DNA from 4 places in the Kitasatospora sp. NPDC001159 genome. Region 4 is predicted to be linked to each of the others. Evidence: riboswitches for the same ligand, from Rfam matches in the RefSeq annotation. Region 4 holds a riboswitch; each other region holds the start of a gene.

Region 1 (7,119 bases), on a different contig from region 4:
CGTCGGTGATCTTCTTGACGGCCTTGGGGAACTTCGCCCCGTAGAGCTTGGCAAAGGTCTGGACGGCCTGTTCGGCGTGCTCGCGGTCCTCGGCGTTGTAGATGTCCTGGATCGCCTTCTTCGCCGCCGGCTGGGCCGACTTCGGCATGGCGTCCAGGGCATTGGCCGTTTTGTGGACCCAGCATCTTTGTTCGCGCGTGTCGGGGAAGACCTCGCGCAGGGCCTTCCAGAACCCGAGCGCCCCGTCGCCGACCGCCAGCACAGGCGCGCGCATAAGGCCGACCATGTAGGCGTAGTCGTTCCGCTGCTGGGGTCGGAACCCTTGAGGAGTGGGTCGGGGTTGAGGAAGCGTCCGTGGCCGGGGGCGTACTCGCGCGCTCCGAGGTTGGTCAGTCCGGTGGCGGTGTCCAGGGTGCCACCGACGAAGCCCTTGTCACCGGCCCAGCTGCTCGGCGCGGGCTGGGTGCCGCGCGGGTTGCCGAACGGATCGGTGGGACGGCGGGCAGTCGTCTGGGCGGCGTCGGTGCCGGTCTGCACACCGTTGGTGCCATGCGGGTCGGCCGCCTGGTGGACGAGGGCGCCGCCGCCGGTGGCCGTCACCCGGGTGATCGTCAGACCGCCGGGCGAGTTGTAGTACCGGACGTCGGACATCTACCCGGTGCCGGTGCCGGTGTTGAGGGTGAGTTCGTCCGCTCCGAGTTCGAGCGTGGTCGCGCCGGGATCGCGGCGGATCAGCTGGTTGCCGTCCGCGCCGTACAGGTACGACGTCCCGGAGGGCTGGCCGGTCTTGACGACGGAGGCGAGCTTGTCCTCGCCGTTCCAGGTGAGGGTGGTGGTTCCGGTGTTCTCGGTGATCGAGGTAATGTTGCCCAGTGAAGTTCCCCCAAGGCCGGGTAGTTAGCGTTTCCGCAGGTCACGCAAGGGATCTGCGGTCTTGGGCGATAGCCGTGTAGCGGCCTGTGCGGACTCTCTTGATCATTCCTCTCTCAGTCCAGCGGGCGAGTTGTCGGTAGGTGGCGACGAGGGTGACGTCGCCGAGCAGCTCGGCGATCTCCCGTGCGCGCCACAGCCGTTCGGGCTCTGCCTGCAGGATGGCCAGGACGCGAACCATGCGGCTGCTGGTCTTTCCGGGACCGGCGTACTGGGGGACGGTCGTTGTGGGCAGCGCGGGCTGCGGTGGCGGAGGCGGCAGGAGAGTGATCGTCGTCGAGGTCACGGCCCGGCTGCTGTCAGGGCGGCCGTCCAGTTTCCGTTCCGCGTAGCGCGAGATGGGTGACTTCACCTTGCGGGTGCTGACGCGGGACCGCCGGGTGAGCGATAGCGTCGACAGGACGCGGCGGCCGATTGCTCCGATGCCCTGTCCGAGGATTCCTTCCGCGCATACCAGCAGGTCGCGGGCAGTTTGGAAGGCGATGGTGAAGCCGCAGCGGTCGGGATCTGTGCCGGGCTGGGACTCCGCGGCCTCGACCATGGTGCGGCGCAGGAGCTGGTAGAGGGTGAGCAGGGCCCACATCTCCTGCTCGACGCCGGCGGGGTCGTGCGAGCGCAGGACGCGTCCGTGCAGGATGGTGTGGCGCAAGGCGTAGTAGGCACTCTCGTGCTCCCACCGCTCGTGATAGAGACGCACGAGGCGGTCGGCCGGGTAGTGGCGGGCGTCCAGGAGCGTGGTGGCCAGACGGCAGGAGCCCTCGAAGGTGCTGCCGTCCGTGCAGGTGACGCTCACCCGGGCTTCGATGACGCGCACCGGGACGCCGCCGATGACCGAGAGGTAGGAGGAGTCAGCGAGCGGCTTGAGGACCGGTGGCCGGCGGCGCTGGTTGATGCGGCTCAGGACCTGATCGGCGTCAGCGCTCCCAGATGTCCGGGAGCGAACCGGCCCGCGGCCACAGTCACCGTACGGGTGATGGCCGACAGCGCTGGCTGCGAGACAGAATGAACAGGCAACGGAGCTCCTTGCGGGACAAGCTGTCTTGGACGACTGCCTGTACCAACGAGCTCCGTTGCTCTATATCAAGAAACCTTCAACTCCCTTGCGTGACCTGCGGAAACGTTAACTACCCGGCCTTGGAAGTTCCCCGCTGAACTGGACAGCCTGATACTGGGACGGGCTCCCGAGGGCCAGCTACTACGCCTGGCTCGCCGGTCGGCCGGCTGCCGCCGAGCGGCAGCGGACAGAGGACGAACTGGCCGAGGAGATAAGGGAGATCCACGCCTCCTCGCGCGGTGCCTACGGCGCCCCGCGCGTGCACGCCGCACTGCGGCGCAAGGGCCGTGCGATCAACCGGAAGAAGGTCGAGCGGATCATGCGCGAGCGCGACATCCAAGGCGTGACCGCCGCAAACGCCGCCACCTGACGAAGCAACCGCGCCGCGGTCCCGTACGGACCCCGGGTACGCCGACGGCCCGGCTCACGCAGCGCAACGTGAACCGGGCGAGTCAGGTGGCCGCTTGGCAGCCCGTCAGCCGCCGGACATCCGGCTGGCGGGCGGCACTCGCTCAGACCCATCGGTTCGAACAGGCCGATCAGGTCCGATCAGGCCGTACTGATCGGGAGAAGTCCGATCAGTACGCCTGGTGCACCTGCCAGAACGCCCAGGCGGCGTTCGGGCTGCCGTAGACGGTGTTCATGTACTGCAGGGCCCACTTGAGCTGGGTGGCGGGGTTGTTCTGCCAGTCGGAACCGGCCGAGGCCATCTTGTTGCCGGGCAGCGCCTGCGGCAGGCCGTAGGCACCCGAGCTCGGGTTGGTGGCGTGGATGTTCCAGCCGCTCTCGTGGCTGATGATCTGGTCGAACGAGGCCAGCTGGTTCGCCGGGACGATCGAGGCGGCGAGCGCCTGCAGCGCGGCCGGGGTGTTGGCGACCGGGGCGACCGGGGTGGCGGCCGGCTTGGCCGGAGCCGCGGCGGGCTTCGGCGCAGTCGGGGCCTGTGCCGGGGCGGCCACGCCCAGGGTCAGGTGCTGGCCCGGGTAGATCTTGTCCGGGCCGTTGGTCAGCACGGACTTGTTGAGGGCGTAGAGCTTCTGCCAGCCACCCTGCACGTTGTGCGTGGTGGCGATCTTGGTGAGGGAGTCACCGCTCTGGACGGTGTAGCCAGCGGGCGCCTGAGGGGCGGCGGCCTTGACCGAGTGCACAGGGGCGGACTTGACGGGGGCGGCGTTCGCGGCGGTGGCGGCGACCACCGGGATGCCGGCGCCGACGCCGACGACCACGGCGGCCGCGACGATGCGCTTGATGGAACCGGCGGCGAACAGGCTGGGGCGAGCGTTGACGGGCAGCATGAAGTGCGATTCCTCTCCCACGCCTGCGAGGTGAGCTGTCGGGTTCGGGCTGGAGTTGCCCGGCCGCGCAGAGGCGCGGCTTTACCCCTAGCCCCGCCGGAACCAGTCCGGTGAGGCGACTTACCTGTGGGTCCCCCGCCCCTGCCGTGGTGCTTCATGGGTGCACGTGCCCGCCCGATCCGGCGGCAGGATTCGGCGTTCCGGAGAGCGGGGTTCGTTTCGTACAGAGACGAACGAGAAGGACCGTAAACGGCACGGAGCCATCAGCACAAGCCATCGTGAGCTGGGTCACGACTCGGCCGGATTGTCCGAATGATCCACAATGGTGCTTGATAACGATGTGGTTACGACCCTATGAGTGCGCGCCAGCGCCGCCCGCCGGGCTCAGTGCGGCAGCCACCGCCCGATGGTGCGCCGTGCGGGTCGTGGGTTCGGGCTGGCGCGCCCGCCCTTTGGGCATGCCGACCTGAGCGGTAGTCAGCCTGCGTGCCAGCCCTGCGCATCGACGCCGCCCGGCACCCCGGCTGCCGGATCGTACGGGGTGCGGGTGTGGACGAAGCCGGCCTGGTCCACGTCGTCGACCGTGCCGTCGGCCCGGCGCACCACGCGCAGCGGCTCGCCCACGTAGGAGCCGTCCAGCCCGGCCCAGGTCCCGTCCGGCTCGGACTGGAACCGTGAGGTGCGGGCCGCGCCACCCAGCGCTGTGAGCTCCATCACACGGCCGGCTCGCAGGTGCTCGACCGCGCTGGTGCCCCAGTGCCAGGGGCCGATCCGCGCCAGCAGTTCCGGGTCGGCGTCGACGAAGGGCCGCCGGGGCTCGGGGATCCGCAGCTCGTGCTCGGCGATGATCACGTCAGGTCGCGCGGGCCACCTGGCCGAGGCTGAGGCCGGCCGTGGTGCTGGCGAGCGTGACGGCCGCCACATCGTCCTGCTCGCTGACAAGAGCGAGGCGAGGAAGCCGGGCATCGAGCCGCCGTGGCCGACCCGCAGCCGGCCGTCCACGGCTGGAGCTGCAGGCCCAGGCCGTAGCCAGCCGACCCGTCGCCGTCCGACGCGGCGGCCGGCCGGCGTATCTCGGCCGGCACCTTCTCACCCGCGCCACCGGCGAGGAAGGCGGCCCAGCGGCAGAGGTCGGCGGCAGTGGACCAGAGCCGGCCGGCCGGCGCTATCGCGCCGGTGTCGGTGAGCGGCTCGGGCTGCATCACGCCGGCCCACGGGTGCACCGCGAAGCCGCTGGCGTGCGGGGTCTGCGGCAGCGGTGTGATGCGGGTCATACCGAGCGGCTCCAGCACCTCGCGCTGCAGCACCTCCTCCCACGGCTCGCCGCGCAGCTTCTCCACCAGTGCGCCGAGCAGGGCGTAGCCGGGGTTGGAGCACTGGTGGTCGAGCTGCATCGGCAACTACGGCGGCTTCGGCGCCACCAACCCCCCTGTGGATCGCCCGTTACTCCTCGACCGTCGGCACCTTGCCGAACGGCTGGGGCTACCAGACCTTCTGGCAGTGCTCCGACACCGGCACGTTCCCCGGCGACCAGGACCTGTTCAACGGCGCCTCCGACCGCCTGAGCGCGCTCGCACTCGGCTGGAGCCGCGCTCTCGTTCGGCCGCAAAGCCGAAGCGGCTCCCCGCACCCACCGGGGTGCGGAGAGCCGCCCGGCCCGAAGCTCAGCGCGGGTCGACCAGCTCCGGGGCGAACACCGTGCCCAACGGCTCGGGGCCCACGTACTGCTGGCAGTTGCAGGGCCGCGGCTCGTAGCTCAGCGGGCGGCGGTCGGCGTCCCAGGCGGTGGGCGTCTCGACCACCTCGTGGCACCGGCCCTGCTTGTCGTGCTTGGCCAGGTGGTGGGTGCAGCCGCAGACCGGCTCCGGCGGACGGTTGGCCGTCTCCAGGGCGAGCTCCCGGCGCTGGGTGGCGTCGAGCAGCTCCAACTTGCGCTCGTGGCGGACCTTCAGGGACCGGCGGACCTTCGCGGTGACCGACCCACTGCCGTAGAGCACGGCGGGCACCAACCACCACAGGTTCCACAACGAATCCACTGACGCCCCCACTGCTACCGATTCCTGGCGCTGATCATACGACTGACCAGCACGAGCGACCGCCGCCGGGGGTCAGCGGATCACCGGCAGCACCGGCGCCGAACTGCGGCCCGCCGCCGCCTCGATGAAGGCCACCGGATCGGCGACCTCCGCCAGCAGGTCCCGGGTGAAGTCCAGCGCCCCCTCGGCAGGCGCCGGACCGCCGACCGCCGCGATCAGGTCGAGCAGGTGGACGGTCGCCTCCATCAGCGCCACCTCGCCCAGCGCACCCACCGTGACACTGCCGAGCAGCGGGTGCGCCACCACCGTGGAGGGCGGCAGGTCCGCGAGCCCGGCCAGGGCGGCCGGGCCCTCGACGCCGAACCGGGTGATCAGCACGGCCGGTTCGGCCGCCTCGGCCGTCTGCCTGGCCGTCTCGGCGATCTGCCCGGCGGCGGTGTGGGCGATCCCGCCCGGCCGGTTGTACGCCCGCAGGATGCCGGCCCCACTGCTCACCTCGGCCGGCCCGTCCTGCACGGCCGCGCGCAGCCCGGTGAACATCTCCGGCACCGGCGCCACGTGGGCGTACAGCTCCCGGACGGTCCAATCGGTCAGCCGGGTGGCCCGGCCCCATTCCTCGGCGCCCAGGGCCGCGCCGCGCTCCGCCCAGGAAGCCCAGGTGTCGGCCAACAGACTGCGCACGGGGTCGTTCTGACTGCTCATCTACTCTCCTCGGAACGATGGCCACCGGAGTGCCCCACGCTACCCGGCAGCGCCGGAAAACCGGTTGCGGGGGTGCCACTCCGACCCTCACCATCGGCCCGTGACCGACACCCCCGCCCGCCCGCTGACCGTGAACGCCGCCCTTCCCGTCCCGGCCCAGCAGCAGCCCGGCCGTCCCCGGAGGCCCGACCGCGCCCACGCGTGAGCGCCGCGCTGATCGCGGGGCTGCTCGCCGGATACGGCGTCGCCGTACCGGTGGGGGCCGTCGGGGCCTACCTGGTATCGCTCACCGCGCGCGCCTCGCTGCGCACCGGCGCCTGCGCCGCCCTCGGCGTGGCCACCGCGGACGGGCTGTACGCGCTGCTCGCGGCCGTCAGCGGCACCGGCCTGGCACCGCTGCTCGAACCGGTGGCCCGGCCGCTGCAGCTCGCCTCGGCCCTGGTGCTGCTCGCCCTCGCCGTCCGGACCGCCGTCACCGCCCTGCGCAGCCGCCGTACGGCCGCCGCCCTGGCCGCCGAGGCACCGTCCGGGCCCCTCCGGGCCTACCTCACCCTGCTCGGGATCACCCTGCTGAACCCGCTGACCGTGCTCTACTTCGCCGCCCTGGTGCTGGGCAGCGGCCAGGACGGCACCACCTCGGGCCCGCTCGCCCGGACCGTCTTCACCGCCGCCGCCTTCGCGGCCTCCGCCAGCTGGCAACTGCTGCTCGCCTCCGGCGGCGCGCTGCTCGGCCGGGCGCTCACCGGTACCCGCGGCCGTCTGCTCACCGCCCTCGGCTCGGCAGCGCTGGTCGGCTGGCTCGCGGTCCGCCTGCTTCTCGGCTGAACCCGCGACCGACCGGACCTCCCCCCAGGGCGCCGCCGCCGACCACCACCGCCGCCGCCGCTGATTGCGCTCCGTCGCCGACCACGCCCCGGCCGACGCCTGTTTACGCCCTATTCACACCTTGTATCCTGGTTCTGTATCCGCTGCGCTACCTGCCCATCCGCCCGACCGGCCCAGGCACGGCCGACGGGGTTGGCACCGACCCGGAGGAGCGCGGACATGGTTGAGCGGGACGGCCCCGAGAAGCGGGGGCGCCTGAGTCGGCCGCTGGTGCTCG
Region 2 (7,119 bases), on a different contig from region 4:
TGAACGACGAAGACCTGCGGCTCGCCCCGCGCACCCGGGCCGCCGACCTGCTCGCCTGGGCGGCCGAGCAGGACCGCGCGCCGGTGGCCGAGGCGCCGCTGCGCACGGTGCTGGCGCTGCTGGAACTGGGCGACGGCAGGATGCACGACGGTTGGCCCGAACTGACCTCCAACGTGGTGGAGAACCTGCTGTACGAGCGGCTCCACCTGTACGTCCAACCCGCGCCGGACGCGGACCCGCTCGCGTACGGCGACGCCGTAGGGCTGCTGATCGACCACCAGCGGGCGGCGAAGCGGCTCAACGCCAAGCGCCAGGAGCGGCTGCACGCCGAGGCCGAGTGGCAGGGCGAGGTCGCGGCCGGGCTGCTGCGCCGCGCCGACCTGCTCACCTGGCCCCGGCTGTACGCCGTACTGCTGCACGCGCACGGGGTGGACACTGCGGACCGGGCAGCGGTCCGGGGCTGGCTGGCCGGCTTCGCCGGACTCGGCGAGGAGGAGCGGCTGGCCGTGTACGAGGCGCTGGCACCGGCCGGCTGGCTGGACGAACCGGACGAGCAGGGCTGGGGGCCGGGCCGGTTGCTGTCGCTCGGCATGGCCACCGACGGCGCGCGGCTGCTGCTGGAGCAGGGCCTGATGCGGCGCAGCTACCGCAACCTGGCCGAGCTGAACGCGCTGGGGCGACCGATGCCGGACGAACTGACCGGGGACTTCGGGGCGTTCGAGGCGGCGGCGGCCGAGGTCGCGCTCGACCTGTTCGGCGAGTGGACGGTGCCCGGGCTGGCGCGGCTGCTGGTGGAGGAGTTCCCGGAGCTGGCGCCGGAGCCGGGGCAGGAGGAGATCGAAGCGTACCTGGCGCAGGTGCCGGCGCAGTGATGCCGACGGAGTGATGCCGACGGAGTGAACGCCCGTGGGCCCCGGATGTCCGGGGCTCACGGGCGTTGTGTCGGGGTTCTTCCGGGGACCGTCGAGGGTTCCCGTCAGGGGTTCCCGTCAGGGGTTGAGGCCGCGCTGCTGGAGCCAGGTCTCCGGGTCGACCGGGGCGCCGCCACCGGGGCGGACCTCCAGGTGCAGGTGCGGGCCGGTGACGTTGCCGGTCGCACCGACCTTGCCGATCTGCTGGCCGGAGCCCACCTGGCCGGAGCCCTTGATGATCGAGGACAGGTGGCAGTACCAGATCTCGGTGCCGTCGGGCAGGGTCTCGACGATCCGGTAGCCGTACGCGCCGGACCAGCCGGCCGAGGTGATGGTGCCCTGGCCGACCGCGTGGACCGGGGTGCCGGTGTCGGCGGCGAAGTCCAGGCCGGTGTGCAGGTGGGCCCAGTAGCGGGCGCTCTGGCCGTAGTGGGCGGAGAGGTTGTAGTCCTTGACCGGCAGGGTGAGGGCGGCGGCCTTGGCGCGCTCGGCCTCGTCGGCGGCGCGCTTGGCCTCGGCCTCCTTGACGGCGGCCTTCGCCTCGGCCTCCTGCGCGGCCTGCAGACGGGCGCCCTCCTCGGCGGCGGTGCGCTGGCTGTCGGCCTGCTGCTGGATGCGGGCGGCGAGCGCGAGGCCGGGGTCGGCGGCCAGGGCGACCGGGGTCTCGTCCGGGGCCTCGATGGCGGGTGCGGCGGCCGGGGTCGCGGAGGCGAAACCGGTGGCGCCCAGGGTGGCGGCGACGGCGGTCACGCCGAGCAGCGGGGAGGCCCCGCGGGTCTGACGCGGCATCCGGTGGCGGTTGGCCTCGGCCTCCGGGGCGAAGGGATCGGCGGACTCGGTGCCGTCCGGGCCGGGGTGGTCGAGGAGCTGGGTACCGGCTACGGGGCCGGCCGGGTGTGCCGGGGTGTGCGTCGACGCCACGGAGGCGCGCTCCTTTCCTTCCTTCGCGCCTACCGGGTTAGCTGACGGGTTCGGAGCAGGAAGGTCTCCTACGGCCGGGCCGGAGCCCCACCGATTCACCCCAAGGAACGTGGTTCCCCGGCTCCCTGACCTGCCCGAAGGCCGGCCGGCGGGATTAGGCGACGGCGCACGGTGCCGTCTGGGTACGGCGTTGACGACCGCGCTGCGTTATCAAACGTTAATCCCAGGCCGCCCTGATTCCAAGCCATCCGCCCGGGACGGCTGGGGAGCAGGTGATCGGACGTCAACGAACCACCCGCCGTTCACCCAGTCCATCTGAGTACTCCTACTCATGTGCAGCCACGGCGCGCAGCCGCATCCTGGCGCCATGAGCGCACCGATGCAGACACGCACCACGGCCGCGTACTACATCCAGGCCGTCCTCTCCTTCGCCGTCTCCGGCTCGGCCCTCGCCGTCGGGATCGCCTACCTGCCCGTCGGCGGGTGGACCCGGGCCTTCCTGGGGATCGGCCTCCTCTACACCGTCACCTCCGCGTTCACGCTGGCCAAGGTGATCCGGGACCGGCAGGAGTCGTCGGACACCGTCGCCCGGGTCGACCAGGCCCGGCTGGAGAAGCTGCTCAGCGAGCACGATCCGTTCAGGGTCGAGGGGGTCTGAGCCCTCGGGAACCGGGGGTCTGAGGGGTTGACGGCTAAGGCTATTAGCCATAGCTTTATGGCTATCGGCAGCAGCGACCCCCGTGGAGGCCCACCGTGAACGGCAGCACCGCCCCGAGCACCCAGTACCTCGACGTCCCCGGCGGCCGGATCGCCTTCGACGACACCCGCCAGGGCGACGGCACCCCCGTCGTCCTGCTGCCCGGGATGCTCGACAGCCGCCGGACCTACCGGCACCTGCACCCGCTGCTCACCGCGGCCGGGCGCCGGGTCATCAGCATGGACGTGCGTGGCTTCGGCGAGTCCTCGATCGCCTGGGACGACTACAGCCCGACCGCCGTCGCCACCGACGTCCTCGCCATGCTCGACCACCTCGGCATCGAGCGGGCCGTCCTGGTCGGGCAGTCCTACACCGGCGCGACGGTCGTCAAGCTCGCCGGGGACGCGCCCCAGCGGGTCGCCGGGATCGCGCTGATCGACGCCTTCGTCGAGTACCGGGCCAACGCCCTGATGCAGGGCGTCGCGTCCGTGATGGGCAGCGCGATAGTCCACTGGCCGGCCGTCTGGGGCTTCTACCTGCGCAAGATGGCCTTCCCCGGCCCCCGCCCCGCCGACCTCGACGACTACGTGGCCGGACTGGTCGCCGACCTGCACGCCCCCGGGCGCAGGACCGCCACCCGCGGACACGTCACCGGGGACTCCGCGCCGATCGGCTGGTGCGCGGCCGTCCGCTGCCCCTCGCTCGTCCTGATGGGCAGCAAGGACCCGGACTTCCCGAACCCGGAGGCCGTCGCCGACCGGCAGGCCGAGGCGCTCGGCACCCGGAAGGTGATGATCGAAGGGTCCGGCCACTACCCGATGGCCGACAACCCGCAGGCCGTCGCGGACGCCCTGCTGCCCTTCCTCGCCGAACTCGGCTGAACCCGCCGCACCCGCATCCGCACCCGTACGGAGAACCCCACCCCATGCCCCGTGTAGGACTGACCCCCGACCAGGTCGTCGACCACGCCCTCGCCCTCATCGACGAGCAGGGCGCCGAGGCCCTCACCCTGGCCTCCGTCGCCACCCGCGCGGGGGTCGCCACCCCCTCCCTGTACAAGCACGTCAGCGGCGGTGTCACCGAACTGCGCCGGCTGATCGCCGTCCGGGTCACCGAGGAACTGGCCGACCGGCTCGCCGGGGCCGCGGTCGGCCGCAGCGGCGACGACGCCGTCACCGCCGTCCTGCGCGCCTACCAGGCCTACGCCACCGAACACCCGCACCGCTACACCGCCCTCCCCCAGGCCCCCCGACCCGACGACGACCTCACCCGCGCGGCCACCCGCCTCGTCGGCGTCATCATCGCCGTCCTCCGCTCCTACGGCCTCGACGGCCCCGAAGCCATCCACGCCGCCCGCACCGTCCGCTCCCTCGCCCACGGTTTCGCCTCCCTCTCCATCACCGGCGCCTTCCAACTCGCCGAAGACCTCACCACCACCCACAACCGCCTCATCACCACCCTCACCACCGGCCTCCACACCTGGCCGAAGGGGGAGGAGTAGGACGTCGGGCCCACCGGCCTCCTCCGCGGAAGGGTCCTGATCCACCCACCCTGGCAGCCCCGCCCGCACGGGAAGTCGGACCGGCCGGCTTCCGGCGCCGGCCAGCGGCCGGAGCGGGCACGGCGAGAAGTGGACGGGCCGGCACCGCACGCGCGAGAAGTCGGGCCGGGCCGGGCGGCTGCTGGACGGGGACATACGGGCCGTACGGGTGGCCGCCGTCGGCGCTGGTGCTGCCGGTGGTGGGTGGCGGGCCGGTATTGCGGCGCTGGCAGTTGCTGGTGCCGGTGTGTGCGGCGCCGGCGGGCAGCCTAGAGCGGCGAACCGACTGGTGCACGCGGTGACGCAGGACGTCGCGGACGACCGGACCCTGGCGCTGGTGCGGCGGCCGGGTACGGCCGGGCCGGCCGTGACCGGCTGAGCCGCACCAGTCCGACACCGGTCGCCGACCGTGGACACGGGGTCCGAGGATTCAGTGCCCCCTCCGAGGACGAGAGCCGGCCGTCGACCGGAGGTCCCGGCCGGACGACGTGGCGCTGCCGCTCCTGCACCGGGCCCCGTCCGTTCCGCAACACCGTGCACACACGTCCCACACAACCCGGAACGCGATCCGGCCATCACCCGTCACATCGACGTGGGTCGAAAGGCCCTGGACGAACGATCGGAGACCTCGCCAGGCTCCCGGGATCGGGGTCGAACGACACAGGGCTGACGGTGTATTGACTCGATATTGACGAGATCCGGTCACTTGGCGAGATCCGTTCACACCTTCGTAGGATCATCACCCTAGAATTCGCCGCGTGACGATGACTCAGTGGTCCGTAACGGCAACCGGCGTACTCGCCGTCCTCGCCCTCGTGGCCGCCGCGCGGTACCACGCCGTGTCCGTCACCCAGCGCGGCCGGGCCGACCGGCTGCAGGACGAACTCACCCGGCTCCAGGACCAGCTGAGCGCCGAACTCTCCCGCCGCGGCGCCGACCTGGCCGCCGTCCAGCAGGAGCAGGAGCTCACCGCCTCCACCCAGCGGGCCTTCCTCAGCGTCGCCCGCCGGATCCTCGTCATGGCCCACGACCAGCAGGCCCTGCTCGACGAGATGGAGCGCACCCACGACGACCCGGCGCTGTTGGAAGGCCTGCTCAAGGCCGACCACGCCGCCGCCCAACAGGCCCGGCTGGCCCAGACCCTGGCCGTCCTGTGCGGCGCGCGGGCCGGCCGGCACTGGCCGGAACCGGTCCCCCTGGAGGACGTGGTGCGCGGCGCCCAGTCGCGCATCCTGCCGTTCCAGAGGGTGGCGGTCCGCAGCCGGATCGAGACCGCGGTGGTCGGCGCCGCCGCCGAGGCGCTGATCCACGCCGTCGCCGAACTGCTGGACAACGCCACCCGCTACTCCCCGCCCAGCACCCAGGTGTTCGTCACGCTGATGCCGGTGCACAACGGCGCGGTGATCGAGATCGACGACGGCGGCGTCGGCATGCCCGAACAGGCCGTCGCCAAGGCCGCCGCCGCGCTCTCCGGGGGCAGCACCCTGGAGGTCTCCCGGCTCGGCGAGGTCCCGCAGCTGGGCCTGGCCGCGGTCGGCCGGCTCGCCGAGCAGTACGGCTTCCGGGTCACCCTCAGTTCGGCGCCCTCGCCGTACGGCGGCGTGCGCGTCGTCGTCCTGCTGCCGAACGCCCTGCTCACCGAACCGCTGCCACCCACCGTCCCCGGCCTCGGACCGGACGACCGGGCGTTCAACCCCGACCCCCGGCCGGCCTTCCCCGCCGGTCACCCGACGGCCGGTCACCCGATGGTGGAGACCCCACCCACCGGTCGGCCCCAGACCGGCGACACCCCACCGCCGCTGCCCCGCCGGAGCCACCGGCGCGACCGCGCGAACCGGACCGCCCAGCACGCCGCTCCCCCGCCGCAGCCCGCCCCGCCGTACCGCTCGGCCCGGGACGCGCAGGCGTTCATGGCGATGTTCCAGGCCGGGACCGCCAGCGGCCGATCGGCCGCCCGGGCCCAGGCCCAGACCCCACCCAGCCCCACCGACCCTTCCTCCCCTGCTTCCCCCCGACTGCCCCAGCCCTCCGGAGAGTTCCATGACCACCACCCCTGACCTCGGCTGGCTGCTCGCCGACATCATCGCCGTCCCGCAGGTCCAGCACGCCGTCGTCGTCTCCAACGACGGCCTGGAGATCGGCCGCAGCGCCGACATCCCCCGCGAGGACGCCGAACGGCTCGCCGCCGCCTGCTCCGGACTGCAGTCGCTGGCCCGCGGCGTCGCCGCGGGCTTCGGCGGACCGGGCAGCGCCACCCGCCAGATCATCATCGAGTACGGCGGCGGCTACCTCTTCATCGTCGCCGCCGGGGCCGGCGCCCACCTGGCCGTGGTGACCGGCGAGGCGGTGGACGCCGGGCTGGTCGCGTACCAGATGCAGGTCCTGGTCGAGCGGATCGGAACCCACCTCACCAGCCCGCCGCGGGTCGACCACGCGGCGGGGGGCCACCGGTGAGCGGGCCCGTCCGGCCCTACGTCATCACCGGCGGGCGCAGCCGCCCCACCCGGGTCGACCTGGCCATCGAGAGCCTGGTCAGCGCGTTATCCGAACCCCCGGAACTGCCCGAGCACGACGTGCTCAACCGGGAGCACCGGCGCATCCTCGGGCTCTGCCACAGCCTGCTCTCCGTCGCCGAGGTGGCGGCCCACCTGGGGCTGCCGCTCGGCGTCGTCAAGGTGCTGGTCGGCGACCTCTGGGACCTCGGCGCCGTACAGGTGCTCCCGCCCGTCCCGCAGGCCGAACGCCTGCCCACAACCCTCCTGGAAGAGGTGCTCGTTGGCCTCCGCCAACTCCGCTGACACCCACGTCCCCGAGCCGACGTACCTGCCGTCCTCGGTGCAGGGTGCGGTGAAGATCCTGGTCACCGGCCCGTTCGGGGTCGGCAAGACCACCCTGGTCGGCTCGCTCAGCGAGATCACCCCGCTGCGCACCGAGGAGACCATGACCGCCGCCAGCAGCGGCGTGGACGACCTGACCGGGCACAGCGGCAAGACCACCACCACGGTCGCGCTGGACTTCGGCCGGATCACGCTCAACTCCCGGCTCGCGCT
Region 3 (7,119 bases), on a different contig from region 4:
GATGGCCACGATCCGGCCGAACGGGTTGAGCACCTCCGCGTAGACGGAGAGGTTGCCTTCCGTCCCGGTCGTGCTGAAGACGTGGTCGACGCCGCCGGGCGCGACCTCGGCGAGTTGCGGGGCGAGCGGCTTCGTGTGGTCGACGACGTGGTCGACGCCCATGCGGCGGGCGAACGCGGCCGTCTCCGGGCGGGAGGCGGTGCCGATCACGGTGAGGCTGGTGAGGGCACGCGCCAGCTGGGCCACCATCGAGCCGACGCCGCCCGCGGCCGCTGTCACCAGCAGCGTGCCGGTCTGCTCCAGGGCGCCGGTGCGCAGCCCGAGCCGCTCGAACAAGCCCTCCCAGGCCGTGAGCGAGGTCAGCGGCAGCGCTGCCGCCTCGGTGAACGAAAGGGAGACGGGCTTGCGCCCGACCATGCTCTCGTCGACGGTGTGGTAGCGGGAGTTGGCGCCGGGGCGGTCGATGGCGCCGGCGTAGTAGACCTCGTCCCCGGCCCGGAATAGCTGCACGTCGCTGCCGACGGCGACGACCGTGCCTGCCGCGTCCCAGCCCAGCACCTTGGGTTCGCCAGCCGGGTCGGTGTTGCGCCGGACCTTGCAGTCGATCGGGTTGACGGCCACGGCCTCGACCCGGACCAGCAGGTCGCGCGGACCGGGCTCGGGGATCGGGAGCTCGACGTCGGCCAGGCTCTCGGGGTCGTCGATCGGCAGGCTCTTGCGGTAGGCGACGGCGGGCATCGTGGTCCTGCGGATCTCGTGGGTCATAGCCGCCACCCTAATCCTCTAACCGATCTGACGCACCGTATGGGTTTGACCCATGGAGCCGGCGGCCCGTCCGCGGGGATTCGCGGAGTTCACCCTTGCGGCCGGTCGGGCCCGTCCCCTTCGAGTGCCGCGACGAGTTGGGCCAGGCCGCCGCCGGCCACGGCGAGGGCCAGGTGGTCGTGGAAGTCGCGGCTGTGGACGATCAGGCCGTCACGGACCCTCAGCACCTGGATGTTGGCGGCCTCGAAGGTCCGTTCGGTGATGCGGTGGCGCACCCGGTAGTCGAACTCGGCGACGACGACCTCCGGATCGTCGGTCGCGCGGATCACGACGTTCGTCGCGGTGAGCTCCAGGGGTGAATGCGCGGCGACCTCGGCGAACCGCTCCGCGAGCACGGCCCGCCCCTCGAAGCGGCGCGGCCCGACCGGCGCGAAGACGGTCTCCACCACGGCGTCCTCGGAGTAGAGCTCGGCCAGCTCCGAGAACCTCCCGTCGGTGATGCCCTCCAGCAGCTTGAGGAAGACGTCGCGCGGTGACGGCGTTCCGATCATGATCAACCCCCATCGGCCTGCGGATAGAATCGGACTGGCGAGTCCGATTTCGACGATACGGACTGGACACTCCGGTTGTCCAGGGGTGGATCCGCCATGGGCGGGAGAGGAGACGAACCGGATGAGCAGCGCTCAGCGGAACCCGTTGCGGGCGGACGCGGCCCGCAACCGGGCCAGGCTGCTGGAGGTCGCCACGCAGGTGTTCACCACCCGCGGCGCGGGGGTCCCGACCGAGGAGATCGCCCGCGCCGCCGGGGTCGGCGTGGGGACACTGTTCCGGCACTTCCCCACCAAGGAAGCGCTGCTGGAGGCGGTGGTGGTGCGCAGGCTGGAGACGATCACGGCCCGGACGGCCGAGCTGATCGCCGGTGCCGAACCGGCGGAAGCCTTCTTCGCGTGCTTCCGGCTGGTGGTCGAGCAGTCCGCGGGCAAGGGCGAGTTCGCGCAGGCGCTCGCCGCGGCCGGCGTGGACGTGCACGCCTCGCTGCAGGAGTCGACCGCGCTGATGCGGGCGCAGTTGGCCCATCTGCTGGCCGACGCGCAGCGGGCGGGAGTCGTCCGCCCGGAACTGGGCCTGCCCGAGCTGATCGCCCTGCTGGTCGGCACGGGCGTCACGATGGAGCAGCTCGGGGACGAACCGGCGGCACGGGAGCGGATCTTCGAGGTGGTCTTCGACGGGCTGCGGCCTCGCTGAGCCCGCCGGGCCGGTCCCACGGCGGGCGTCCGCCGATCTCGGTTCAACAGCTGTCTCGGTTCCCAGTTACAGCATGACGAGCAGCTTGGTGCCCGGCACCAGCTTCCGGTTGACGGAGGTCGACTGGACGAACAGCGTGTACGAGGGGTTCTCGCCCGGCTTCACCGTGGCCTCCGCGTTCGGCAGGCCGAGGAGCCGGCGGGCCGCCGGGCCCGAGAACACCCTGCCGGTCATCCGGCCGGTGGCCGGGTCCTTCTCCGCCACGGCGAGCTGCTTGTTGCCCTGGATCTTCTCGCGCTTGGACAGTTCGTAGAAGGCGCAGCCCGTCTTGTAGACGTGGCCGGCGCTGGTGACGAATTCGCGGATCGAGGTCTGCTGGTCGACCGGGATCAGGATGTACTTGCCGGTGTCCAGGGCGTCGAGGTTGGCCTTCACCTCGGCCGTGTTGAGGTCCTGGCCCATGGCGAACAGGTTCCTGGTGCCGCGCACGCCCTGCTCGCGGCCCCGCAGGAAGCTGGTGGCGGCCGACTTGACGGTGCCGATGGCCTCCTCGACGCCCTGGCTGGAGTCCGCGTCCCAGATCGCGATGTTGCCCGCCGGGAAGCCGTACTCCTGGGCGGTGCGCTTGGCCAGGGAGTTCGGGACCAGGATCGCCGAGGTCCAGTGGTCGGGGAGGTCGTCCATGGCGCCCTGGATGCGGCTTATCCAGCTGCGCAGGACGGCGGTGCCCTTGCCGGCGTTCATGCGGGTGTGCTCTGGCCGCTCTCCGAGCAGCCGGAGGCGTTCTCCTCGCCGTCGGTGACGACGACCTGGAGGAAGGAGTGCTCCCCGTATCCTTCCCAGATGTTCTTCAGGTCGTCGATGGACTTCACGGCCGCCTCGATCAGCGCCGTCGCACCGTTGTCGACCTCGTAGAGGCCCCGCAGGGACGGCAGGTGCTTGACGTCCATGTCCCAGACCAGGTTCTGCACCTCGTGGTCGAAGGCGTAGAGGCTGATCCGGGTCTCGTGGCCGAGCCGGTCGGACTCCTCCTGCAGCCCCTTCACGAACTCGTCGACCACCCGGACGAGTTGCGCCGCGTGCTGGCGCATCGAACCGGACTTGTCGATCACGAGCGAAACGTGGTTGACCTTGTGCTTGATCCTGTTCGCGGACATACCTCTACCCCTTTTCCAACGCCCTTTCGACGCCTTTCCGGCGTTCCCTCCAGCGTTGTTTCCACACTACGAGGAGGCACTGACAATCCACCCTGACCTGGGGTTCCACGGAGCCGACCACCTTCGCTCCAAGAACGTGTGGATATTGACGGGCAATTAGCAGTCGGCGTCGGGCGAAGGCCCGCTCCAAGCTGCCGCGTCTCGAATGGTGGCGGCCAGGGCGCCGGGGGCGGTGAGGTGGGCGGCGTGTCCCTGGCCGGTGAGGGTGACGACTCGCGCCTGCGGCAGGGCACCGGCCAGGTCGGCCAGGCGTTCGCGCAGGTGGGCGGGGCTGAGGTCGCCCTCGATCAGGGTCGTCGGGGTTCCGAGTGCCGCGAAGCGGTCGGTACCGGTGCCGAGGGCGTCGAGAGCCTCGTCCTCCGCGATCTGCGCCGCCGCGTACGCGCACAGCTTCTCCCGCAGGCCCCCGTCGGCGAACATGGCATCGACCAGGTACGCCGGCACGCGCACGATCTCCCCCATGTGGATCCGCATCGCCTCGACCGGGTCGCCGGCCTCGAGCGCGGCGCGGGCCCGCGCCCCCGCCGGTCCGGCGACCAACTGCCTTGTCGGCATGGGCGGTTCGTAGAGGACGAGCCCGGCGAACGCCACCGGCCTCAGGAGGGCGGCCTCCAGTGCGGCCACGGCGCCCGAGGAGTGCCCCACCAGGAGCACCGGCGGCGTCAGGAGGTCCGCTACGGCGAGGACGTCGGCCGCCTCGACGGCCATCGAGTGCGGCAGGGCGATGTCCGCGCCGGGCACGTAGATCCGCCGCCGAACCCTGACGACGCGGAACTCCTCGACGAGGCGGCGGACGACGCCGTCCCAGGACGTCGCATCCCCGCCGCCCGGATGAACCACCAGCAGGATCGGCCCGGACCCGTCGTCCAGGGCGGTGACGGGACGGCCGTCGTCGGACAATGCGCGAAGCTCGGTCATGCCCACCAGCCTGCACCTGCCCACCTTCATGTCACCGGCAGACCACTGACATCCCGACGGCACACGGGCACGGCGCCGTGTACACCTCGGCCCGGTGGCATGACCTCAGGCCGGCTCCAACGGGGAGCCGCCCCAGAGGAGGCCCGTGATGATCACCCCCAGGAGCCGGATCCGGTTCGGCATCCCTCTCCGGCGCCGGCCCCGTCCGATCTGCCCGCGTGCTTGATGAGTACCCCTTGGGCAGGATGCGTGTGCACAGGGCAGGATGCGTGCGCACAGAGAGACCCCCACCCACACATTGGTACCGATGCGGACCCCGCGGGAGATGCCGGCGCCGTCCAGACGCCCCCGGGCACCTGCGCCGCACCGGGTTCACCTGCTCGCGCGCCCTGCAGACGACGCTGATGCGGTCGCCGGCGGCGAAGGCCGGGTCGGTGCGGGCGGTGCAGTCGTCGGCGTCGGGATTCCTCGAACTCAAGCGCGGCCGCACGCGCGGGCCGATCGCCGACCGACGCGAGCCGACCACCTTGTCCACCCCCGCCTCCCGGGGCGGCGGCCGTCGAGGCCGGCGTCGACAACCAGGAGCTTTGTCCGATTAGGGTACTTATGCGGCGCTGTGTCCCTGATATGGCATTCGGTCAGATGCTCGCCGGAGGTCCATGTGATGTGCATCATACGAACTTGTGTCTTCCGGGCCGATCTGTCTAGCGTTCGGGCTGTTCGCACCTGCGAACCCTGCCGCCGGGACGCCGAGTCCTGTCCACCGGTCGGCCGGACGTCGAGCAGTGCACCGGGCAGGAGCGGGGGAACCAGGTATTTCGCCGCGCCCTGCTCGGCCCGTTCGCGGACGAGACGGGTGCGGCTAGGGGTGAAGCCGCTGCGTGCGGCCGGGCTACCTCACGGCCCGAACCCGACAGCTCACCTCGCAGGCGTCGCAGAGGGACGCCCCATGCTGAATTCAGGTACCGGCCGGCATCGCCGTGCGCGCCGGAGACACACCCCGCGTCTGGCCGCCACCGCCGGGATCGTCGGCGCCGGCCTCATGCTGCCGCTGCTGAGCGCGAGCGGAGCCTCCGCCGCGCCCGGCTCCCACACGCACGCGAGCCACGCCGGGTGGCAGGAGCACCACCAGCACTGGCACCAGAGCGACTCCGATGACCAGCACCGCCTCCAGGCCGGCCCGCACGCCGCGCAGCCCTCCGCTCCGGCCTCGGCCGAAGCCTCGTACGCCTCGCCGTCGCCGTCGCCGTCCGCTCCGGCCTCCCACACCTCGGAATCCGCGACCGCGCGCCCCGGCGGCGAGTCCCAGGGCTCCCACTCGGCGCGGCCCTCCGCTCCGGCTTCGACCCCGGCGTCCCACACGTCCGCGCCGTCGTCCCCGTCCACCCCGGCCACGCACGCCCCCGCCCCCGCGGCCGCACCCACCACCCCGGCCGCCCCCACCACCCCGGCCGCGCAGACCGGTTCGAGCTCGGACGCCGTGCAGCAGGTCCTCAATCTGATCAACCAGGCGCGGGCCGCCCAGGGTCTGCCCGCCTACACCATCACGTCGGGGCTGACCAGCAGCGCCGAGGCCCACAACCAGACGATGGCCAGCGGCTGCGGAATGTCCCACCAGTGCCCGGGCGAGGCCGAGTTGGGGGCGCGGGAGACGGCCGCGGGCGTCCAGTGGAACGCCGTCGGGGAGAACATAGGCTACGGCAACGGGGTCTCCACCTCGGCCCAGGACATCGCCGCCATGGCGGTCGGCCTGACCCGGGACATGCTGAACGAGACACCGCCGGACGACGGCCACCGCAAGAACATCCTCAGCAGCGAGTTCACCCACATCGGCATCGCCGTCCACCGGGATGCCAGTGGAACCGTCTGGCTCACCCAGGACTTCTCCAACTGACCCGTCCGTCGAGGACGTAGGCCGGGGCCGGTCCGACCCCGTCCCGTGCGGGTCGGCCGCCTCCGTCCCGCGGGCACCCAGCCCGTGAGACGGAGGCGGCCGGAGGATCGGGAACGGATGAGCGGGAAGTTCCGGGTGTTCGCCCCTCGCGCCGCTGCCCGACCACTGCCCTCGGGCGCTGCGGGACCTACGCTCGCGTGAACCCGTGGCTCCGCTCCACTTTCGCCACATGCAGCGTGTAGCTCTGGTACCACTCGGCTTGCCCGCGCTTCTGCGCCGCACGGTGCTCGACGTTGCACCGCCACTCCGTGAGGGCCTCGGCGTCGCGGAAGTACCCGACGGTGATGGCCAGCCCTCCGGGAGTTTGAGCGTAGTCCATCCCCAGGTACCCGGGGATCTCCTTCACCAGGTCTTCCATGCGGGCGTTGGTCTCGCTGTACCCGCTCTGGTCCTGGGTCCGCACCGCCGTGAAGACAGCCATGTAGTAGGGAGGTTCATAGGCTTCGACGGGCGTGACAGGCGCTTCCGAGTGATCGCTCATGGCGCCACCGTAAGGCGGGATGCACCCGACGGGCCAGCTTCTCTCCGGAACGGGATGCATGAGGGATCGGCCTCTCGACCGAAGCTGTCCGAGCGCTCCTCCAGCCCCCGGAAACGACCACGAGCCCACGACCCGGCCGGGAGGACGTGCCGGAGCCGGGACAATGGGCCGATGACCAGTCAGCTCCCCCGCGGCCTCCAGCACCTCATCCCCACCTCGCGCGCCACCACCGCCGGCGAGCGCGCCGCCTCCCAGCTGCTCCACCTGCGCACCGCGACCGTGCCGGTCCCGGTGCTGGCCGCGGCCGCCGAGCTGATCGCCGGTCAGTTGGACGACCCGGACCCGGCCACCCGCGACGCCGCCGGCGCCGTCCACGCCCGCCTGCTCGCCGCCATCGAGACCGCCGCGCCCGACCGGTAGCAATTCGTGGCAGCCCGATTCCGGTGCCCTGCCGGCGGGGCCGACGGCGGTGCCCTCGATGGTCCGGGGATCCGTCTCGATCCGCGGCGGCGCCGGTAGGCCGGTGGGTGCTCGGGGCG
Region 4 (7,119 bases):
CTGTCCCTCGACTCGATGCGCCCGGTCGACGCCCCCACCACCTGGGTGCTGTCCAACCACGACGTCACCCGGCACGCCACCCGCTTCGCCAACGAGCCCGGCCTCGGCACCCAGATCCGCACCCCCGGCGACCGTTCGCTGGGTCTGCGGAGGGCCCGTGCCGCCACCCTGCTGATGCTCGCGCTGCCCGGCTCCGCGTACGTCTACCAGGGCGAGGAGCTCGGCCTGCCGGACGTCACGGACCTGCCGGACGAGGTCCGCCAGGACCCGTCGTTCTTCCGCCAGGCCGGTCAGGACGGCTACCGCGACGGCTGCCGCGTCCCGATCCCGTGGTCCGGCACCGAGGCCCCGTACGGCTTCGGACCGGTGGCGGGCGGGCCGTCCTGGCTGCCGCAGCCGGCCGAGTGGGCCGCGCTGAGCGTCGAGGCGCAGACCGGCGACCCGACGTCCACCCTGGAGCTCTACCGCAGCGCGCTGGCCGTCCGCCGCGCGCAGCCCGACCTGGGCGCGGGGACGGACGTCGAGTGGCTGGAGGCGCCCGAGGGCACCCTGGCCTTCCGGCGCGGGTCCTTCGTCTGCACCGTGAACACCACCGGCGAGCCGGTGCGGATAGCGGCGCCCGGTCGACTGCTGCTCGGCTCGACCGAACTCGTGGTGAACGGCGGCGAGACGGTGCTCGCTCCGGACAGCACCGGCTGGTGGGCGGTCTGACGTGGGTGCAATAGGCTCTGGGCCCGTGACTACGGCGCGACTCTCAGACATCGCGGCGCAGGCGGGGGTCAGCGAAGCCACCGTCTCCCGCGTACTCAACGGCAAGGCGAACGTCTCCGCCGCGACCCGGCAGACCGTGCTGGCCGCGCTGGACGTGCTCGGCTACGAGCGGCCGACCCGGCTGCGCCAGCGCAGCGCCGGGCTGATCGGGCTGATCACGCCGGAGCTGAGCAACCCGATCTTCCCCGCGCTGGCGCAGGTGATTGAGCAGGTGCTCAGCCGGCACGGCTACACGCCGGTGCTGTGCACCCAGACGCCGGGCGGGTCCACCGAGGACGAACTGGTGGAGATGCTGGTCGACCGGGGCGTGGCGGGCATCGTCTTCGTCTCCGGGTTGCACGCCGACTCCACCGCCGACCACGACCGGTACGCCCGGCTGGCCGGGCGCGGGGTGCCGTTCGTGCTGATCAACGGGTACAGCGAGCGGATCGACGCGCCGTTCATCTCGCCGGACGACCGGGCCGCGATGTGGATGGCCGTCCAGCACCTGGCCGAACTCGGGCACGAGCGGATCGGGCTGGCGGTCGGGCAGCGGCGGTACGTGCCGGTGCTGCGCAAGATCGAGGGCTTCACCGCGGCGATGCGCGAGGTGCTCGGGCGCAGCCGGGAGGAGGCCGAGGAGCTCGTCCACCACACGCTGTTCAGCGTGGAGGGCGGGCACGCGGCGGCCGGCGCGCTGCTCGACAAGGGCTGCACGGCGATCGTCTGCGGGAGCGACATGATGGCGCTCGGGGCGATCCGGGCGGTGCGGCAGCGCGGACTGTCGGTGCCGCAGGACGTCTCGGTGGTCGGCTTCGACGACTCGCCGCTGATCGCCTTCACTGAACCGCCGTTGACCACGATCCGCCAGCCGGTCGAGGCGATGGCCACGGCTGCGGTGGACGCGCTGCTGGAGGAGGTCGGCGGGAACGCCGCCCAGCGCGGGGAGTTCATGTTCCAGCCGGAGCTGGTGATGCGCGGGTCCACCGGGGCCTGCGCGCGCTGAGCACCGGTACCGGACGGTCAACCGAAGGGCCCCGGGGGGCAGTTGCTGACGCTGTTGGTGAATTCGGGGTCCTGATCATTTCGCCCCGTCGAGCTGTTGCTCGGCGGGGCGAAGTCGTGCGAAGTGGCTGGTGCGGGTGCGGGCCCGTGGTGTGTCCGTCAGGTGGGCGTCGATGCGGACGAGGTTGATCGCGGCGCCGGTGAGCTGGTGCTGGAGGCTGGTCTTGGCCAGGCCCTGGTAACGGGACCTGCGCAGGCCGCAGCGTCCGACGCCCTGGGAGATGGTGCCCTCGACCCCGGCGCGGATCTTGTAGCGGTCCTTCCAGGCGTCGGTTCGCTGCTCGGTGCGGGCGGCGTGGACGGCTCCGTGTTCGTCCCGGTGTCGTAGGTTGAGCTCGCGTCGTTCGGCCTTGGGTGCACGCTCCCCCGGGCCTCGACGTCATAGGGGGTGACCAGGCGCGTCGCGCCCGGCGGCCGGTCTTTTGGTCCCGGCGCACCACCTCGCCCCCGACCAGGTGGAAGTGCTGGACCCAGATCTGCCGCAGCACCTGGACCTGCGGCAGGTCTCGCAGCTCTCGTGGCGCGTCGGGCGAGGTCACGGCCTCGAAGAGTCGCATGCCGTCCGTACCGATCCGCCGTCCCACCTCCTCCCGCCTGGCGCGGGACTTCGGGAAGCGGGACTCCTCAGCTCGGGTCGCGTAGTGCTGGAACCAGTTCGGGTCCGCTACCTCCACCAGCCAGCCGGGGGCGGCCTGGGCGAGCGCGTTCAACGCGGATCGCACCCCCTCGGCCACCATCTCCAGCCAGCTGAGCTCACGGGCCGCGGACAGCACACGGGTGGAGTCGGTCCGGGCCCGGACCGCCGTCTTCAGCAGGCCCTTGGCCCGGGCCGCGTCCAGGATGCCGTCCAGCACCCGTCGCCCGACATCCGCCTCGACCAGACGGTCCCGGAACTCCGGCAGCACAGAGAAGTCGAAGCCCGGGTCGCCGAGTTCCAGCCCGAGGGCGTACTTGAAGTCGATCCGGGCCCGGACCGCCTCGGCGGCCTGCCTGTCGGTTAGCCCCTCCACGAACTGCAGCACCAGCACCAGCGCCAACCGGCCCGGCGACCAGGCGGGGTTGCCCCGCGCCGGGAACAGGTCGGCGAACTGCTCATCCGTGAACAACACTCCCAGCTCGTCCCGGATCCGGATCGCCAGGCTGCCCTTCGGGAACGCCGCCCGAGCCACCCGCACAGTCTCCGCCGGCACCTCACCCGGCACGCTCGCACGCATCGACACCCCGCACCCTCCCCCAAACGACAACGTCGGCCTTCAAGACCACAACCAGGTCTTGAAGGCCGACGTCACGCACAGGCCCCGAATTCACCAACAGCGTCGGCAGTTGCTCTCCGGGGCCCTTCGGCGTTCGCCCACCCGCCCGCTCCGGCCGGTCAGCCTTCCTGGGCGGCCGGGCGGTCGGCGGTGAGTCGGTGGCCGCCGGCCGCGTCGCCGGTCCGGGGCTCGGTGCGGCGGCCGCGGGCCAGGTAGTCGCGCAGGACCAGTTCGACGGCGTCCTGCGGGTTCTTGGTACCGGAGAGCAGCATCGCGTCGATCGCGAGGTTCGCATCGAGTGTGATGGTGACCTGGGCCATGGTGACTCCTCCTCGGGTGCAGAGCAGCAGCATGCCCGTCGGGGCGGGCTTTCACCATGCGAATACGCGAACCCCCGGGAGGAGCGACCGGACTCTCCCCGGGGTTGGCGGGTGACGGCGGACGGATGGCAGACGGTGAAATCCGTCATCCGTTGTGTGTCATCCGTCCGCCGTTGTCTGTTGCACGTCAGCTGCCAGCAGGCGGCTGCCAGTACGCCGTTGCTCAGACCCGGCCGGCGAAGTCCGGGGCCCAGTTGGCGATGGTCTGCTCGCGGACGCCCGCGCTCGGGTTGGCCGCCTCGACGTACTTGCCGCCGCCGATGTAGATCGCGACGTGGTAGACGCCGGAGTCCTGACCGTTGTTCGACCAGAAGAGCAGGTCGCCCGGCTTCAGGCTGTCCAGCGAGACGTGGGTGCTGGCGGCGGCCTGGTCGGCGGCGACGCGCGGAAGGTTGATGCCCGCGGCGCGCAGCGCGGCCTGGGTCAGGCCGGAGCAGTCCCAGCCGCCGTTGCCGGTGCCGCCGTAGACGTAGGCCTGGCCGACCTTGGACTCGGCGAAGGACACCGCGGCGGCCATGCTGCCGGTGGCAGCCTGGGCCTGGGCCTGGGCCTGGGCCTTGGCGGCCGGCTTCGAGGCCTGGGTCTTGGCGGCCGGCTTCGAGGCCTGGATCTGGGCGGCCGGCTTGGCGTTCACGGCACCGCCGTTCGCGGCCTGGCCGGCCTTCTGGGAGCGGTTGAACCAGCTGAAGTCCGAGCCGGACCCGGTGGACGAGGAGGACTTGTCGGCCTGGGCCTGGTCGCCGTCACCGAAGGTCAGGCGCTGGCCCGGGTAGATGGTGTTCGGGCCCTCGGTCAGGGTGCTGCGGTTGAGGTCGTACAGCCGCTGCCAGCCGCCCTGGACGTTGTGCTTGGCGGCGATCGAGGACAGCCAGTCGCCCGCGACGACCGTGTAGTCGCTGCTCTGGGCCTGGGCGGGCGCGGCCGGCTTGGCGGTCTTCGCGGCCGGGGCCTGGCTCGGCGCGGGCTTGGCGGCGGGCTTGGCGGCCGTGGCGGCGGAGGTGTCGACGGCGGCCGGGGCACCGCCCTTGGTCAGACCGGCCTGGATCGAGCAGACGGGCCAGGCGCCGGGGCCCTGGGAGGCGAGGACCTTCTCGGCGACGGCGATCTGCTGGTCCTTGGTGGCGAGGTTGGCCTGCGGGGCGTACGTGGTGCCGCCGAAGGCGGCCCAGGTGCTGGAGGTGAACTGCAGGCCGCCGTAGAAACCGTTGCCGGTGTTGATGGCCCAGTTGCCGCTGCTCTCACACTGGGCGACCTTCTCCCAGGTGGCGACGGAGGCGGCGTTGGCGGTGCCGGTGGTGAGGCAGGGGACGGTGAGGCCGACGCCCGCGACGCCGAGGGCGGCGATCACGCGACGGGTACGGCTGGACAGGCGGGTGCCGTTGGTGGGAAGCATGAAGACGCGGTCCTCTCCCACGCCTGCGAGGTGAGCTGTCGGATTCGGGCTGGAGTTGCCCGGCCGCGCTGTGGGCGCGGCTTCACCCCTAGCCCTGGACCGTTCCGAGGAACTGCCCGGGGCGACTTACCTGTGGTTCCCCCGCTCCTGCCGTGGTGCGTTTTCGCGCTGCCAGGACATCCGACGGCAGGACTCGGCGTTGCGGATGAACTGGGTCCGTGTGGCCACGAACGGGGAGCACGTTAAGCAGACTTAAGTTCAAACTGCAAATATCTGTGATGCACATCACGGTTTAGTAGAAATTGCCAAATAGGACACGAATCATGATCGTAAATGATCGTTTTCCGGCAATGTAACTGTGGATTCCCGCAATTGTCTTCGCCTCAGAGGTGAGGTGATGGGGCGTAGAAGTGTGCGGCGGCGTGCCCGGCGCGGCGGGGGAGTGATCGTGATTCGAGTGCCGGGATGTGGCCCTGGCATTCCCGTTCAAAAAGCGACATAACGGACATTTTGTGCCATTGTTCTCCCGGCTCCCGTAATTCCCGGGCCGGGACAAGCAGCAGGTGTGGGGGTGAAGGCGGGAGGAGCGGGCATGCCGAAGGGCCCGGAACGAAGCCGTTCCGGGCCCTTCGGTGTGCGGGAGAGTGCGCGACGGTCGTCGCAGGCCTCCTACTAGGCCTCCACGGGCCCCTGGGCGGCCGCGTGGGCGCCGCGCGAGCCCTCCTCGGCCGAGGCCGCGGCCTCCGCCTCGGCCCGGGCCAGCTCCTCCGCCGACGGCGTCGGCAGCGCGGCCAGGTAGGTGGAGGCGATCAGCTGGCCGACGGTCGGGTAGGCACCCAGCGGTGCCGCCGACGGGCAGCCGGTCTCCTCGGCGGCCGTGGCGAGCAGCTCCGAGTCGGCCTCGGGCCCGATCACCAGCGGGGCCAGCGCCGGGCGCTGGGAGCCGGTCTCCTTGAGGTGGCTGACGGCCCCGGCCACCGAGCCGGGCACGTCGAGCGCCGCGGCGACGACCGGGACGGCCAGTCGGGCGGCCAGCAGCACGCCGGTGATCCCGGCCGCGGCGGCCGCCTCCTCGCCGCCGACGGTGGTCAGGACCACGCCGTCCGCGGCGGTCGCGATGGCGAACAGCCGGGCCCGGTCGGCCCGGGCCAGCCCGGCCTCGGATAGCCGCACGTGCACGGCCTCGGCCAGCAGCGGGTGCGGGCCCAGCGTGTCGGTGACGGTCGCGCCGTGCTCGGCGGCGAGGGCGTGAAGTTCGGTCAGGAAGCCGTGCGGCCCCGGTGCCAGCGGCACCACGACGGGCGTGGGCAGGCCGGCCTCGGCGGCCGTGGCCAGCAGTTCGGCGACGGTGCGGTCGTCCCCGTCCTCGCCCTCGGTGCCGTCCGCCGGGAGGTAGCCGGCGGCGGCCTGGACGCCGCTGTGCTCGCTGCGGACGATCGACAGCAGTTCCTCGACGACCGAACGGGACTCCGGCCCGGCGGTCGCGGGCACGGCGAGCACCAGGGCCGGCGAACCGGTGGGGATCTCGGGGCGCTCGGGGCGGCGGTGGCGCCCCCGCGCACGGGAGCCTGGAGTACGGACGGGCAGTGGTGCGCCCGGGATGGCTGCGGTGCTCATGCCGGAGATCGTAGGACATCTGCCCGTCAGGCCTGCAGTCGGTTGCCGTACGGGTTTCGGGTGGTCGCGGTGCGGAGGTCGTGTCTCCGTCGTGCCGGTCCGGGCGGTTTGCCTACAATCCGGACATTCCTCGCCCAACCCCCGCGTGGACGTCCGCAGTTGCCCTGACGTGCCGCACGGGGTGTTCCGTTGCACCTGTGGTGCGTGAGATGTCTCACAGTCGGAGGGTGGCCTGACGGAGGGTCACGGGGGTGCGACTCCCGGCATTCGAAGATCAACATTTAGCGGGGGGCCGCTCACGGCCGGTTATCGAAAACCCGTCGATTCAGTCGACTATGTCCGTTTACGTACCGTCAGGAGAAGGGCCCGTGAAGAGTTCGAGGCGGCCGGTAAAAGGCCTCGTGCACCTGCAATGTCCCGTGCTGATGCACGTGCACAGCGGCTATCATCGCGTCAAGTGAGGCGTTGTGCCGGACCGGTACGGGGCCGGTCCGTTCGTTGGCGGTGCCGGGGCGCCGCGCTGGACGACAACTCCGGAGCTCTTCGGGAGACTTCTATGCACGACTCGCAGGACATGCACGGCTCGAACCACACCTTCAACGGGATGGCCGCCGCCGACCTCAAGGGGGTGGTCTGGCAGAAGAGCCGGCACAGCAACTCC

Evidence for each region. A riboswitch is a leader RNA that binds a small molecule or an ion and turns the genes downstream of it on or off. The one in region 4 is predicted to bind cyclic di-AMP.
Region 1: linked by a shared signal. The riboswitch ahead of ACWC9T_RS27400 (LysM peptidoglycan-binding domain-containing protein) and the one ahead of ACWC9T_RS06320 (transglycosylase family protein) in region 4 are both predicted to bind cyclic di-AMP.
Region 2: linked by a shared signal. The riboswitch ahead of ACWC9T_RS10870 (M23 family metallopeptidase) and the one ahead of ACWC9T_RS06320 (transglycosylase family protein) in region 4 are both predicted to bind cyclic di-AMP.
Region 3: linked by a shared signal. The riboswitch ahead of ACWC9T_RS09145 (CAP domain-containing protein) and the one ahead of ACWC9T_RS06320 (transglycosylase family protein) in region 4 are both predicted to bind cyclic di-AMP.

The regions. Positions count from the first base shown of each region.
Region 1 covers NZ_JBSFJV010000062.1:39,462-46,580, reverse strand. The annotation lists partial or broken gene ACWC9T_RS27420 (transposase) at 1-274, opposite strand, end outside; partial or broken gene ACWC9T_RS27415 (hypothetical protein) at 334-651, opposite strand; gene ACWC9T_RS27410 (transposase) at 914-1,822, opposite strand; gene ACWC9T_RS27405 (IS3 family transposase) at 2,184-2,354, shown strand; gene ACWC9T_RS27400 (LysM peptidoglycan-binding domain-containing protein) at 2,563-3,300, opposite strand; cyclic di-AMP (ydaO/yuaA leader) riboswitch at 3,285-3,407, opposite strand; gene ACWC9T_RS27395 (DUF7586 domain-containing protein) at 3,757-4,131, opposite strand; gene ACWC9T_RS27390 (serine hydrolase domain-containing protein) at 4,128-4,673, opposite strand; partial or broken gene ACWC9T_RS27385 (GH25 family lysozyme) at 4,657-4,861, shown strand; gene ACWC9T_RS27380 (hypothetical protein) at 4,944-5,288, opposite strand; gene ACWC9T_RS27375 (maleylpyruvate isomerase N-terminal domain-containing protein) at 5,388-6,017, opposite strand; gene ACWC9T_RS27370 (LysE family transporter) at 6,219-6,842, shown strand; gene ACWC9T_RS27365 (TetR/AcrR family transcriptional regulator) at 7,062-7,119, shown strand, end outside.
Region 2 covers NZ_JBSFJV010000015.1:88,318-95,436, reverse strand. The annotation lists gene ACWC9T_RS10875 (hypothetical protein) at 1-872, shown strand, start outside; gene ACWC9T_RS10870 (M23 family metallopeptidase) at 990-1,832, opposite strand; cyclic di-AMP (ydaO/yuaA leader) riboswitch at 1,845-2,003, opposite strand; gene ACWC9T_RS10865 (YiaA/YiaB family inner membrane protein) at 2,200-2,490, shown strand; gene ACWC9T_RS10860 (alpha/beta fold hydrolase) at 2,586-3,410, shown strand; gene ACWC9T_RS10855 (TetR/AcrR family transcriptional regulator) at 3,455-4,030, shown strand; gene ACWC9T_RS10850 (ATP-binding protein) at 4,834-6,126, shown strand; gene ACWC9T_RS10845 (roadblock/LC7 domain-containing protein) at 6,110-6,523, shown strand; gene ACWC9T_RS10840 (DUF742 domain-containing protein) at 6,520-6,867, shown strand; gene ACWC9T_RS10835 (GTP-binding protein) at 6,845-7,119, shown strand, end outside.
Region 3 covers NZ_JBSFJV010000012.1:60,641-67,759, reverse strand. The annotation lists gene ACWC9T_RS09170 (zinc-binding alcohol dehydrogenase family protein) at 1-765, opposite strand, end outside; gene ACWC9T_RS09165 (nuclear transport factor 2 family protein) at 855-1,316, opposite strand; gene ACWC9T_RS09160 (TetR/AcrR family transcriptional regulator) at 1,438-2,010, shown strand; partial or broken gene ACWC9T_RS09155 (VWA domain-containing protein) at 2,077-3,167, opposite strand; gene ACWC9T_RS09150 (alpha/beta fold hydrolase) at 3,324-4,145, opposite strand; cyclic di-AMP (ydaO/yuaA leader) riboswitch at 4,924-5,092, shown strand; gene ACWC9T_RS09145 (CAP domain-containing protein) at 5,095-6,039, shown strand; gene ACWC9T_RS09140 (antibiotic biosynthesis monooxygenase family protein) at 6,227-6,580, opposite strand; gene ACWC9T_RS09135 (hypothetical protein) at 6,752-7,000, shown strand.
Region 4 covers NZ_JBSFJV010000007.1:133,638-140,756, forward strand. The annotation lists gene ACWC9T_RS06300 (glycoside hydrolase family 13 protein) at 1-711, shown strand, start outside; gene ACWC9T_RS06305 (LacI family DNA-binding transcriptional regulator) at 737-1,756, shown strand; partial or broken gene ACWC9T_RS06310 (transposase) at 1,832-3,035, opposite strand; gene ACWC9T_RS06315 (hypothetical protein) at 3,188-3,388, opposite strand; gene ACWC9T_RS06320 (transglycosylase family protein) at 3,612-4,862, opposite strand; cyclic di-AMP (ydaO/yuaA leader) riboswitch at 4,849-5,019, opposite strand; gene ACWC9T_RS06325 (hypothetical protein) at 5,514-6,458, opposite strand; gene ACWC9T_RS06330 (DUF397 domain-containing protein) at 7,015-7,119, shown strand, end outside.